Regions from separate parts of the Priestia sp. SIMBA_032 genome, predicted to be linked through region 2. Evidence: riboswitches for the same ligand, from Rfam matches in the RefSeq annotation. Region 2 holds a riboswitch; the other holds the start of a gene.
The links. Region 2 has a riboswitch for S-adenosylmethionine ahead of SB717_RS12235 (Na+/H+ antiporter NhaC family protein). Riboswitches for the same ligand answer to the same signal wherever they lie in the genome.

Region 1 (5,597 bases), on a different contig from region 2:
TATAAAACATTTTTCCGACGCAAAGCCTCTGACAAAGAGCTTGTAACGGTTGGAAGAGCTGCGGTTTTAGGTGTTGCAATTATTGGCATTTTGCTTTCTTTAAAACCTAGCGATACGATTTTAGGACTGGTTGGATACGCATGGGCTGGATTTGGTTCAGCTTTTGGTCCTGCTATTTTACTAAGTCTTTACTGGAAGCGTATGACTCGATGGGGAGCCCTTGCAGGGATGATTGTAGGTGCTGCTACAGTATTAATTTGGGTAAATACTCCATTGAAGGATGCTCTTTATGAAATGATTCCTGGGTTCTTTTTCAGCTTATTAGCTGTTATTATTGTAAGTTTACTAACAAAGAAACCGTCAAACGATGTTCAAAATCAATTCATTGAAATGAAAGAAACCTTAATAAAAGAATCGAAATAAACAAAAAGAAACTGAAAAAAAGTACGTTAGTTGAAGGAAGATCCGAACGATGAATCGAGATTCTTGATGAAGAATCAAATTCGTTCGGATTTTTTATTGGTAAGGTGAATATAGGTTTTATGTATATAGTTTCTTCTAGCGGTTGATTTAGTTATGTCTCAATCTCTTTTTGTTTTTAATCTCCTTTGCTTATCATATATATTAAAGATCAATAAAGGAGGTTTTTGTATGCAACATTCTTATTTCCCTTATGAACCTACACAACAATTGCGCGTAGATACACAAAATAGAGAAATTAAAGTAATTGGTGAAGGAACTGCTTCAGCCATTCCAAATGAAATTTCCATGACGATTGGAACTCGTACGGAAAACCGAGATGTTCAAGAAGCTTTAAAAGAAAATTCAGCTGTTTCAAACACTTTGCTGCAAGAGATGAAAAATCTTGGAATCAACGACCAGCAAATTGACACAGCTTCATTCACCATAAATCCTAAATATGATTACAGCGATGGAAAATCCACTCTTACAGGATACGAAGTACAGCACTTATTTAGAGTAAGAGTACAAGATGTAAAACAAGCAGGCGATGTCTATAACGCTACGTTTTCAAGCGGAGCCAACGTAGCGCAAGACCTTCAATTTCACGTTACAAATGATGATAAATATGAACAAGAAGCGATAAGTAAAGCTTTATTAAATGCTAAAGAAAAGGCCTTTACCATTGCCAACACGCTGCAGCTCCCTATTAACCAAATCCCTATTTTAATCGAAGAAGGACCCGTCTATCAGTCATCTGGCTCCTCGCCTAAGTTATTAGCAGCCTCTCCCCCTATTCAAGCTCAGTCCTTGACTGTATCTGCTTCTGTAAAAGTTACGTACACGTATTAATACTTATGGTAAAATATAAATTATTATAATGAAGAAACTAATCTAAAGGAGCTCTTTGCACAATGACTTCTGAACATTTACTAGCAGCTTATCAGACCCTATGGTTGAACCGTTCGTTCGCTTCTAACCAAGCCATGGCAAGTGAAGATCAGCTTCACGAAGCCATTCTGAAAGATTTAAAAGATGAAATGACTCACCCACGCGTTCGGCAAACACCGTATGTAAAATATCATCTTGGCATCAAAAGAATTCTAAACAGCAGTCTTTCCTCTGATGAAAAAGTTGCGCTTACGTCCCTATACACAAACCTTTTAGATAGCTGTATATAACAAGAAAAAGGACTTCCTTGATGGAAGTCCTTTTTTTATTTAATTAACGCTTTTTCTTCTAAGCTTTGAAAAACAGCGTTAAAGTCTTGCTTCAAATCCTCGAATTCCTCTAACCCTACTGAAAGGCGAAGAAGTGAATCAGTAATTCCTTTTTCTTCACGTACTTCTTTTGGGATACTTGCATGAGACATTGTTGCAGGATGCGTTAGAATGGATTCAACTGCACCTAGACTAACGCCAATTGAAGCCAATTTGACTCCTTGCAAAATATGTCGTGCTACTTTTTCATCCTGTACTTGGAAAGAAATCATAGCTCCGTATCCATTTGCTTGTTCTGAAATGAGTCTGTGGTCTGGATGACTTTTTAAACCTGGGTAGTATACACGGCTCACTAGAGATTGTTCTTCAAGCCACTTTGCAAACTGCAGTGCTGTTTTTAACTGTTGATCTAAACGAACTTTTAATGTCTTAATGCCTCGAAGCAGTAAAAAACAATCCTGTGGTCCTAAGATAGCACCAAAAGCATTTTGTACAAACCTTACTTCTTCCGCTAGCTTTTCATCGCTTACCACAACTAGACCGCCAATGACGTCACTGTGACCGCTGATATATTTTGTAGCACTATGAATTACAATATTTACACCAAGGTCAATCGGCTGCTGTAGATAAGGTGTTAAAAACGTGTTATCCACAATTGTAAGAACATTGCGCTCCTTCGCCAAACTTGCTACTGCTTTAATATCCGTTACTTGTAAAAATGGATTTGAAGGGCTTTCGACATAAATAGCCTTCGTATCTTTTGTGATAGCTTCTTCTACTTTTTCAACCTTCGTTGTATCAACAAAAGTTGTTTTGATACCAAACTTTGAAAATAATCGTGTTAATACACGATATGTCCCGCCGTACGTATCGTGTGAAACTAAAATTTCATCCCCTGATTCAAAAATAGATAACACCGAGGAGATAGCAGCCATACCTGATGAAAAAGCAAAGCCAGCGTATCCATTTTCTAGCTGAGCAATGGTGTTTTCTAAAGCCTCACGAGTTGGATTTCCTGAGCGAGAATAGTCATAGCGGCCGTCGTTCGTCTCATCTTCTTGGTTAAATGTAGATACCTGATAAATAGGTACGTTAACCGCTCCAAAATGACCGTCAATTCCTGTATTTGCATGAATTAAGTTCGTACCAAATCTATGTTTATTATTGTTGGTATGCATCAAATGCCTCCTTCAAATCTTTAATTAAATCATCTGCGTGCTCAATTCCAACTGATAATCGCAGTAAACAGTTTGTTACTCCAACACGATTTCGAATTTCCTCCGGAATGTCCGCGTGTGTTTGACGAGCTGGGAATGTCATTAAACTTTCTACGCCTCCTAAGCTTTCTGCAAATGTAATAACTTTGACATTTTCCAAAAGCGTGGACACGATGTCAGGGTGTGAGACAGCAAAAGAAATCATGCCTCCAAATCCAGTTGCTTGTTTCTTCATAATTTCATAGCCCGGATGTGTTTCAAGACCAGGGTAATACACTTTTTCCACGAGATCATGAGCAGTAAGCCAATTTGCAATTTTCAGTGCATTTTCGTTATGCTTTTCCATACGAAGCGCTAGCGTCTTAACACCGCGCAATAACAGCCAGCTATCTTGTGGACCTAAGATTGCCCCAGCTGCATTTTGATAAAAACGAATTTTCTCTCCTAAGCTACTACATCGAGCGACTACAAGACCAGCAACTACATCATTATGACCTCCAATGTATTTGCTTGCACTATGTATCACAATATCTGCTCCAAGCTCTAAAGGGCGCTGATAGTAAGGGGACATGAATGTATTGTCAATGATAGTAAGCAAATCATGCTGTTTAGCTAACGCAATTGCTTCTGGCAAATCAGTTACGTGCATCATTGGATTTGTAGGTGTTTCAATAAATAAAGCTTTCGTGTTGGGACGAAGCGCATCTTTTACTTGCTCGAGATGGGCTGTGTTGACGTACGAAACAGTAATTCCTTGCTCTGAAAAGATTTCATTTAGTACTCGATACGTTCCTCCGTATAAATCCTCTGATACAATTAAATGATCTCCGTTTTTAAATAGTGCTAAAACTGCCATTACACCCGCCATTCCTGAAGCGAATGCTGCTCCTACTTCGCCTTTTTCTAAAGCAGCAATTGCTTCTTCCAATGCTGTACGAGTAGGGTTTGCCGTACGTGCATAGTCAAATCCTGTACTTTGCCCTAAAGCAGGGTGAGCAAATGTTGATGCTTGGTAAATGGGGGTTGTAATAGAACCTGTTGAAGGGTCACGACCTACTCCTGAACGAACTAATAAAGTTTCAATTTTCATCTATTTCTCTCCTTAACTCAAAATAAAAAACACTCTTCACAGATGAAAGAGTGTTCGTTTATACACGATTTCTCTCATCTGTTAGAACAATACTGATGTTCCACAGGAATTAGCACCGTTCAAATGAATGTTTCATTTGATGGTTGCCGGGCATCGCAGGGCCAGTCCCTCCGCCACTCTTGATAAGAGTTCTATATAATTGTTGGTGGTTAACGTTTGTTGTTACTAACTTTAATAAAGATTTTCTTTATTGTCAACATAATTTTCTAAAAAATTTAAATCGTCTCATTTGTTTATTCAATATACTTGTCCTGATAAGCACATAAAAAAAAGAGACGACAGCGAGGTCTCTTTTTCTAAGGCAAGTGCACAGATTTTACATGAGCTAGCTTCCAATAGATACTTTCTCCATTTGCGGTAATTAGTTCAACAATATTATTAGAAACTTCTTTAAGTACGCCAATCTTTTCTGATTGATCCCCTAAATCTAATACAACCAGTTGATTTTCATATTTTTTAAGCTGCTCTTCAAAGTTTCTGACAAAAGGTGCAGAGGCGGGCCTTACTGGTAGCTCTTTGTCACTTAAAGAATAAGGGGTTAACTCATTGCTGTAAGGGGTAAGCCATTTCAAATGATGCAGAGAAACAAAGACATTTTTATACACTGGAGAATAAAACACAAGATAATCATTCAGCACGCTTGTAATATAGCCGTGCAATGATTTCCCTCCTGTCACATAAATTTCAATAAATTTCCCTTTTGCCTGCTGTAAAATATTACGATAGGAAATCCGCTGACTTTCTTCTATTAAGTTCTCTTCTATTTCACGTAAAACCGTATAGTCTTCTTCCGATACTTCCTGCAAACGATGCATGTGTAAAAGAGGAATATACAAATAATCATGTCCATTATACAAAATCATGACATCTAACCCTAAGTCAACAAGTCTGCCAATAAACTTAGTATTCCCTGAAATATCTACTTCTACAATTTTATTAATATAGCGATTTATACTCATTCTCCTCCCCCTTTCCTATATGACAGAAAAGGTGCTTTATAAGCACCTTTTTTGTTCTTATTCATTATGCTTTCCAGCGATAATTTTTTGTTTGGATGACTTGCTCTCTTGACGCTGACGAGTGTGAATCTGTGCGGCGGCTTTTTCTTGAGGAATATGAACCTGTGCGGCTTCTTCCTGTACGACCTTCTGAAACGCCTTCTGCTGATCCTCCGTCTTCAGTTTTTGTATTTTCCTCTTTCTGCTCATCATCTTGATTATTATTTTGTTTAAAAGATCCTTTTGCTCCTACACAAATGGTTTTAACATGTCTTGGTTGTAAGCGTAATACTTGATTGTCTTGAACAAGGGTAAAAGTACCATTCCGGCTTTGCACCAATACACCTTCTACAGCCTCTGGACCGCCACCATTGATTGATACCCATTTGTGTGATAGATGAGTAAATAAATTATTAAAGGTTTTTGATTTCATATAAGTTGGTTCCTGATTTGTAGCAAATTGATTATTCATTTGATTGTTATTATTGTTATTATTGTTATTATTGTTATTATCATTTTGATATTCACTTATACTTTTTACATGTTCAACATT
Region 2 (5,597 bases):
ATTATGAGAAGTTGTTTGACGAATCTCAATTCCCATCTTCTCAAACTTTTCTTTTAATTGAACACCAAGCGGGTACTCCATTGCCCCTGGCTCAATGTATACTAATTGAGGTACAAAAGGTTTTATCATCATGTACACTTCCTTTTTTCTAATACTAATAGCGTTTGAAAAATAAAAAGACTCTATCCGTGGTAATTATTTTTCAAACAAAAAAGACTCTCTGTTTAAGGAGAGCCTTGCGTCAATCATATTGTTCATAATCAAATATCTTGTTATACATTTTCTCTGCTTCTTCATACGTTGAATACACGGCATCATCTTCAGCTAACAAATGATAAGACTCATGCAGAAACAGCGCTTTTTCACCTTTGTTTTCAGGATGTTCAACAATTTCAGCTTGATTAATATTGGCAACGTTCGCCGTATGAGGGTTTCGGTAAATAACAAATACTTGATCTCCCACTTGATATTCTTTTTTCTCCACGATCATCATCCTTTTCTTCTTTCTTTACTCGTATGATGTCCGCTTTTACTCATTTTATCCGGTAAACACACCTCATGGCATCATCAAGAATTCATACGCTTTTACGCTCAATAAACCGAAAAGGGAGCTCAATTTTCTGAGTCGCCTTGTTTCCGACTAATGTAAAAAGCGTTTCTCCCATCTCTTTAAGAGGAAGTTCGATCGTGGTAATTTGTAAATATGAAGAAAGCGGATGATTATCAAAACCAATAATAGCTAAATCTCCTGGAACTGACATACCAGCTTGTTCGCACTGAGCTTTTATTCCGATAGCGACTTGATCGTTTGTTACTAAAAGCGCCTGAGGCCGATTTTTCATCTGCACCAATTTTTTTACTACTTTTTCACCATCCGTCACGTTCAAACAGCCTTGAAAAACCCATTCTGAATGATAAGGCTGATTTATTCCTTTTATATATTCTTTGTATGCTTGTTGCCTCTGTTGACTATTTGTCCCCGTCATTCTTCCGATGCAATAGCCAATTTCCGTATATCCTTTTTCTTTTAAATACAGGAGCGCCTGCTTAAAAGCTGCGTAATGATCAACGTATACGGAGCGAATAGAACGATTCTGTACGTTTTCGCACACGGCTATCGGCCCGTACTGCTGATAATATTCAATCGTGCTCCAGCTGCTTGCTCTAGAACAAATAATGACTCCATCAACCTGCTTTGTTTTCAGCATATGAAGCGCTTCTTCTTCTTTTTTTACATCATAGTTCGTCTGACAAATAACAAGCTGATACTGCTTTTCTAACGCTTGAAAGGCGACTCCTTCTAAAAGCAGGCTGAAATAAGGATGATTAATAAAAGGCAAAACGACGGCAATCATATTTGTTTTCCCTTTTGATAAGTGAACGGCATTAATGTTTTGTTCGTAATTAAGTTCTTGAATAACCTGCTCTACTAGCCGGCGCTTTTCTTCTTTTACATACGGATGATGATTTAGCACCCGGGATACAGTCGAAACAGATACACCAGCTTTTTTTGCGATATCTCGGATATTTGTCATATTTTCACCTTTTTCTCTTGCGCTGAAACGCGTTTCATACTTTATTCTCATTATAAAGTGAAATTGCAATAAGCTAAACCCGTTACCATCGTGTTTTTATTCATTTACGTAAGGAGGTCATTTCATGGGTATTTTATTGTTTATTTTATTATGCGGAATTGAAATTGGAGGAGCGGCTTATGCACTTAAACAAAATGAGACGCTTTGGAAGGAGTTAGATGAAGAAAAGCCGACTGATTTTTTCAAACAGTAAAAAACCCTTAAAAAGAACATTCTTTTTAAGGGTTTGGTATTACGCAGCTTCTTTAGATGATTTTGATTTTTTATTTAAACGAGGAAAGCCAATTACAATCGCAATGATCCCGCAAACCGCTGTTAACATTGGATAGAATGTAAATGGAATAATCTCAATCGGTGACACTTTAGCAAATCCTGCTGCAAGAAGCATTTGTGCGCCGTAAGGGATAAGCCCTTGAACGCTGCACGAAAACAAGTCGAGCAGACTGGCTGATTTGCGATTATCAATTGAATACTTATCAGAGATTTCTTTTGCTAACGGACCTGCCGTAATAATTGAAATCGTGTTATTAGCCGTGGCTAAATTGGTTAAACTTACTAACCCGGCGATACTGAATTCTCCGCCTTTTTTCGTTTGAATGCGTCGTGTTAATAAGTTCAATAAGAACTGAATACCGCCGTTATAGCGAATGAGCTCAACCATTCCGCCAATTAACAGAGATAAAATAATTAATTCCGACATTCCGCCAATACCTTCTGTTACAGTTTTAGCAAAAGAAGAAAGCGTGTAGCTTCCGTCAGCTAATCCGATTACGCCGGCTAGCACAATTCCTCCGGTTAAAATGCTTAATACGTTTGCACCAAATATGGCAGCAACTAGTACGCCGACATAAGGCAAGATTTTAAACCAGCTAAAATCTTTAATTTCCACTGATGATGTATTGCCTAGCGTCATGACAAGTAATAAAATCACCGTAACAATCGCTGCAGGAAGGACAATAAAAAAGTTTACTTTTAATTTATCTGACATATTTGTTTTTTGCGTACGAACTGCTGCAATGGTCGTATCAGAGATTACAGATAAATTATCTCCAAACATTGCACCACCAACAACGGCAGCAATTGCCAATGTAATGGATACATGAGCCTGCTCACTGATTCCTACAGCGATAGGCCCTAACGCAGCGATTGTTCCCATTGACGTTCCCATCGAAATTGAAATGAATGCGCCAATAACAAAGATTCCGACTACCACTAAGCTTTGCGGAAGCACAGACAGAGCTAAGTTTACCGTTGAATCAACAGCTCCCATGCCTTTGGCAACTTCTGAAAAAGCACCTGCTAAAATAAAAATAAGTACCATAATAATGATATCAGGATGCCCTGCTCCTTTAGCAAAACGTTCAACTTTTACATTAAGTGAATCTTTGCGGTTCATAGCCAGCGCCACAATGGCTGCAATGATAATGGCTACTAATACAGGCAGCTTATAAAAATCTCCCGTTATAATTCCTGATCCGACAAACAGGACTAAAAAGACGCCCAGCGGTAACAGCGCCCAGCCGTTTCCTTTTTGTTGTTCCATTCTTAACACCTCTTGTTTACGTAATAAAAAAAGACCTCTTCTTATTGATAAGAAGAGGTCTCTTATTTGTATCATAAGATTACCCTTCTCATCTTCCAAACGAAACATCGTCTGCTGGATTTGGCACCGCACTGCGTACAGCCAGTTGCCGAGACATCGTAGGGCCAGTCCCTCCGTCTCTCTTGATAAGAAGTTTGTAGTTGTTTTAAAAATAGTCTTTCACTACTGTAATCTCTTTTTATTTAATTGTCAAATGCTATTTCAGAAAAATATATAGTGCGAAAATTCTCACATCAGTTAGCTACGTCACGTTTCAAAAACGCTGCCCATGCCACGCCCATAAAGAAGACAAAGTGTGCAACTAAAATGAAGATTGAAAATGGAATCGTCATGCCGTCAAACATCGTCTTCATTCCATCCATATACTGCACAAAGTTTGTGTTGGCAAACAGTAGAAATTTCCCCCACCATAAACCAAACTCTGATACTATTCCAGTTACTGCTTTCGCTCCGATACTTACGACAATAGCTAGACTTGAAGCAAGCGCGCTGTTTCTGAATAAAGACGACAGCATAAATGCGAACGTCATCATCATAAACGTTTCCATATACGCACTGTCATACGTAAGCGTAATGTTTTTAAGCAGCTGCGCATCTCCTTCTAGACTGGCAAAGCCAAAGAACAATGCTCCCCATACAAACGAAAAAAGCAAATAGCTCAGCAAGTAATACAAACTAATTAAAATGAGCGTTATGTACTTGGATGCTAAAATCGTTGAACGTCTAGCCGGGCGAATTAAAAGAAGCTTAATAGTACCTGATTCAAACTCTTTTGCAACCATTGACCCTCCAACAGCAAGCGCAAAAAATTGAACAAGAATCAGCATACCTGAACTAAATGACAGGAAATTCAAGATGTTGTCTTCTGTTCCTGCACTGTTTGCTACTTTCTTCATTAAAAGAGCCATACAAAGAGTTAAAATGCCGATTGTGATAAACGTGATTTTTGTACTTCTTTTGTGAAACCATTTCATGTGTTCATTTTGAATTAACTTAATCATGGTGCTCTCCTTCCGTAACGGACATAAACGAATCTTCAAGCGTCTCATACACAGGGGTAATTCTGTAGACTAAAATATCGCTGTCCACTAATTTTTTATTTACAGCTGGAATTTGTTCTTTTACGATCGCCACGTCGATACTATGTGATCTCATCGTTACTTCAAATTCTTGTGATAAAAGTTCCGCTGCTTTTTGCACGTCAGACACTTCAAATTCTACGTACATTCCTTGATCTTGACGATTTGGAGATAGATCTTGAACGGCTTTTAACTCACCGTCTTGAATGATGCCAACGCGGTCACATAATGCTTCTACTTCTTTTAATAAGTGGCTCGCGATTAAAATTGAAATTCCTTCTTCCCTGCAAAGCGTTTGTAAATATGTACGAAATTCTCTCATTCCCGCTGGGTCTAGACCATTTGTTGGTTCGTCTAGTAAAAGCAATGCAGGCTTATGTAAAATAGCTTGAGCTACTCCTAAACGCTGTCTCATCCCAAGAGAATACGTCTTCACTTTTGCATGAATGCTGTTTTCAAGCTTTACTAGCGCAATCACTTCATCCAAGCGTTCTGCTGTGATTCCTTCATGCATATTAGCAAAGTGTTTTAAATTTTGATAGCCCGTCAGATAATCATAAAACTCAGGGTTTTCAATAATCGCTCCAATTGATTTCATAGCTGATGTAAACTGTTCTTTTAAAGGAAACCCATTGACGGTAATTGTCCCCTTTGTTTCTTTAATGAGTCCTACAACGGTACGAATTAGCGTTGTTTTTCCAGATCCGTTTGGACCAAGCAATCCGAAAATCTCACCGCGCTCAACCGATAAGGATACATCATGCAAAATGGTTTTCTTCCCAATTACTTTACTGACATGATCTACTTGCAGCACTGTTTCTGTCATCATGTACATCCTTTCTTTAATTAGCAATACGCCTTCTATTGTTTCTCTTTTTTAACTATTTGTCTACTATAACCTTATTTTTGGAAAAGTAGCCCATTCAAATCATTCGTATTATCCGCTTACATTTGATAAAATAAAACAAATCTTAGTTAGAGGAGGACTTCTACATAATGAACTTAACCGTATACCTTGCCGGGCAAATTCACGATAACTGGCGAGACGAAATTAAAAACCAAGCAGAACAATTAAATCTTCCCCTTACCTTTGTCGGTCCCATGACAGACCATGACCGCTCCGACAACATTGGAGAAGAAATTTTAGGAAAACAGCCTAACGCTGTCTTAAAAGATGAAGCTGCTTCCCAAATTAATAATTTACGCACGCAGGTGCTCCTTAAAAAATCTGATGTGGTCATTGCTTTGTTTGGTGAAAAATACAAGCAGTGGAACAGCGCAATGGATGCGTCAACAGCCATTGCATTAGATAAACCGCTA

Region 1: it holds a riboswitch for S-adenosylmethionine, as region 2 does, so the genes downstream of both, SB717_RS02100 (trans-sulfuration enzyme family protein) here and SB717_RS12235 (Na+/H+ antiporter NhaC family protein) in region 2, are expected to answer to the same signal.

Annotation. Positions count from the first base shown of each region.
Region 1 is NZ_JAWRXD010000001.1:419,116-424,712, forward strand. It holds gene putP (sodium/proline symporter PutP) at 1-423, shown strand, start outside; gene SB717_RS02085 (SIMPL domain-containing protein) at 652-1,311, shown strand; gene SB717_RS02090 (hypothetical protein) at 1,374-1,640, shown strand; gene SB717_RS02095 (trans-sulfuration enzyme family protein) at 1,676-2,857, opposite strand; gene SB717_RS02100 (trans-sulfuration enzyme family protein) at 2,841-3,986, opposite strand; SAM riboswitch class I at 4,058-4,175, opposite strand; gene SB717_RS02105 (DUF2642 domain-containing protein) at 4,343-5,005, opposite strand; gene SB717_RS02110 (spore coat protein) at 5,070-5,597, opposite strand, start outside.
Region 2 is NZ_JAWRXD010000003.1:404,611-410,207, forward strand. It holds gene splB (spore photoproduct lyase) at 1-129, opposite strand, end outside; gene SB717_RS12220 (transcriptional regulator SplA domain-containing protein) at 242-490, opposite strand; gene SB717_RS12225 (LacI family DNA-binding transcriptional regulator) at 576-1,535, opposite strand; gene SB717_RS12230 (hypothetical protein) at 1,660-1,788, shown strand; gene SB717_RS12235 (Na+/H+ antiporter NhaC family protein) at 1,828-3,138, opposite strand; SAM riboswitch class I at 3,224-3,330, opposite strand; gene SB717_RS12240 (ABC transporter permease) at 3,432-4,199, opposite strand; gene SB717_RS12245 (ABC transporter ATP-binding protein) at 4,192-5,103, opposite strand; gene SB717_RS12250 (YtoQ family protein) at 5,274-5,597, shown strand, end outside.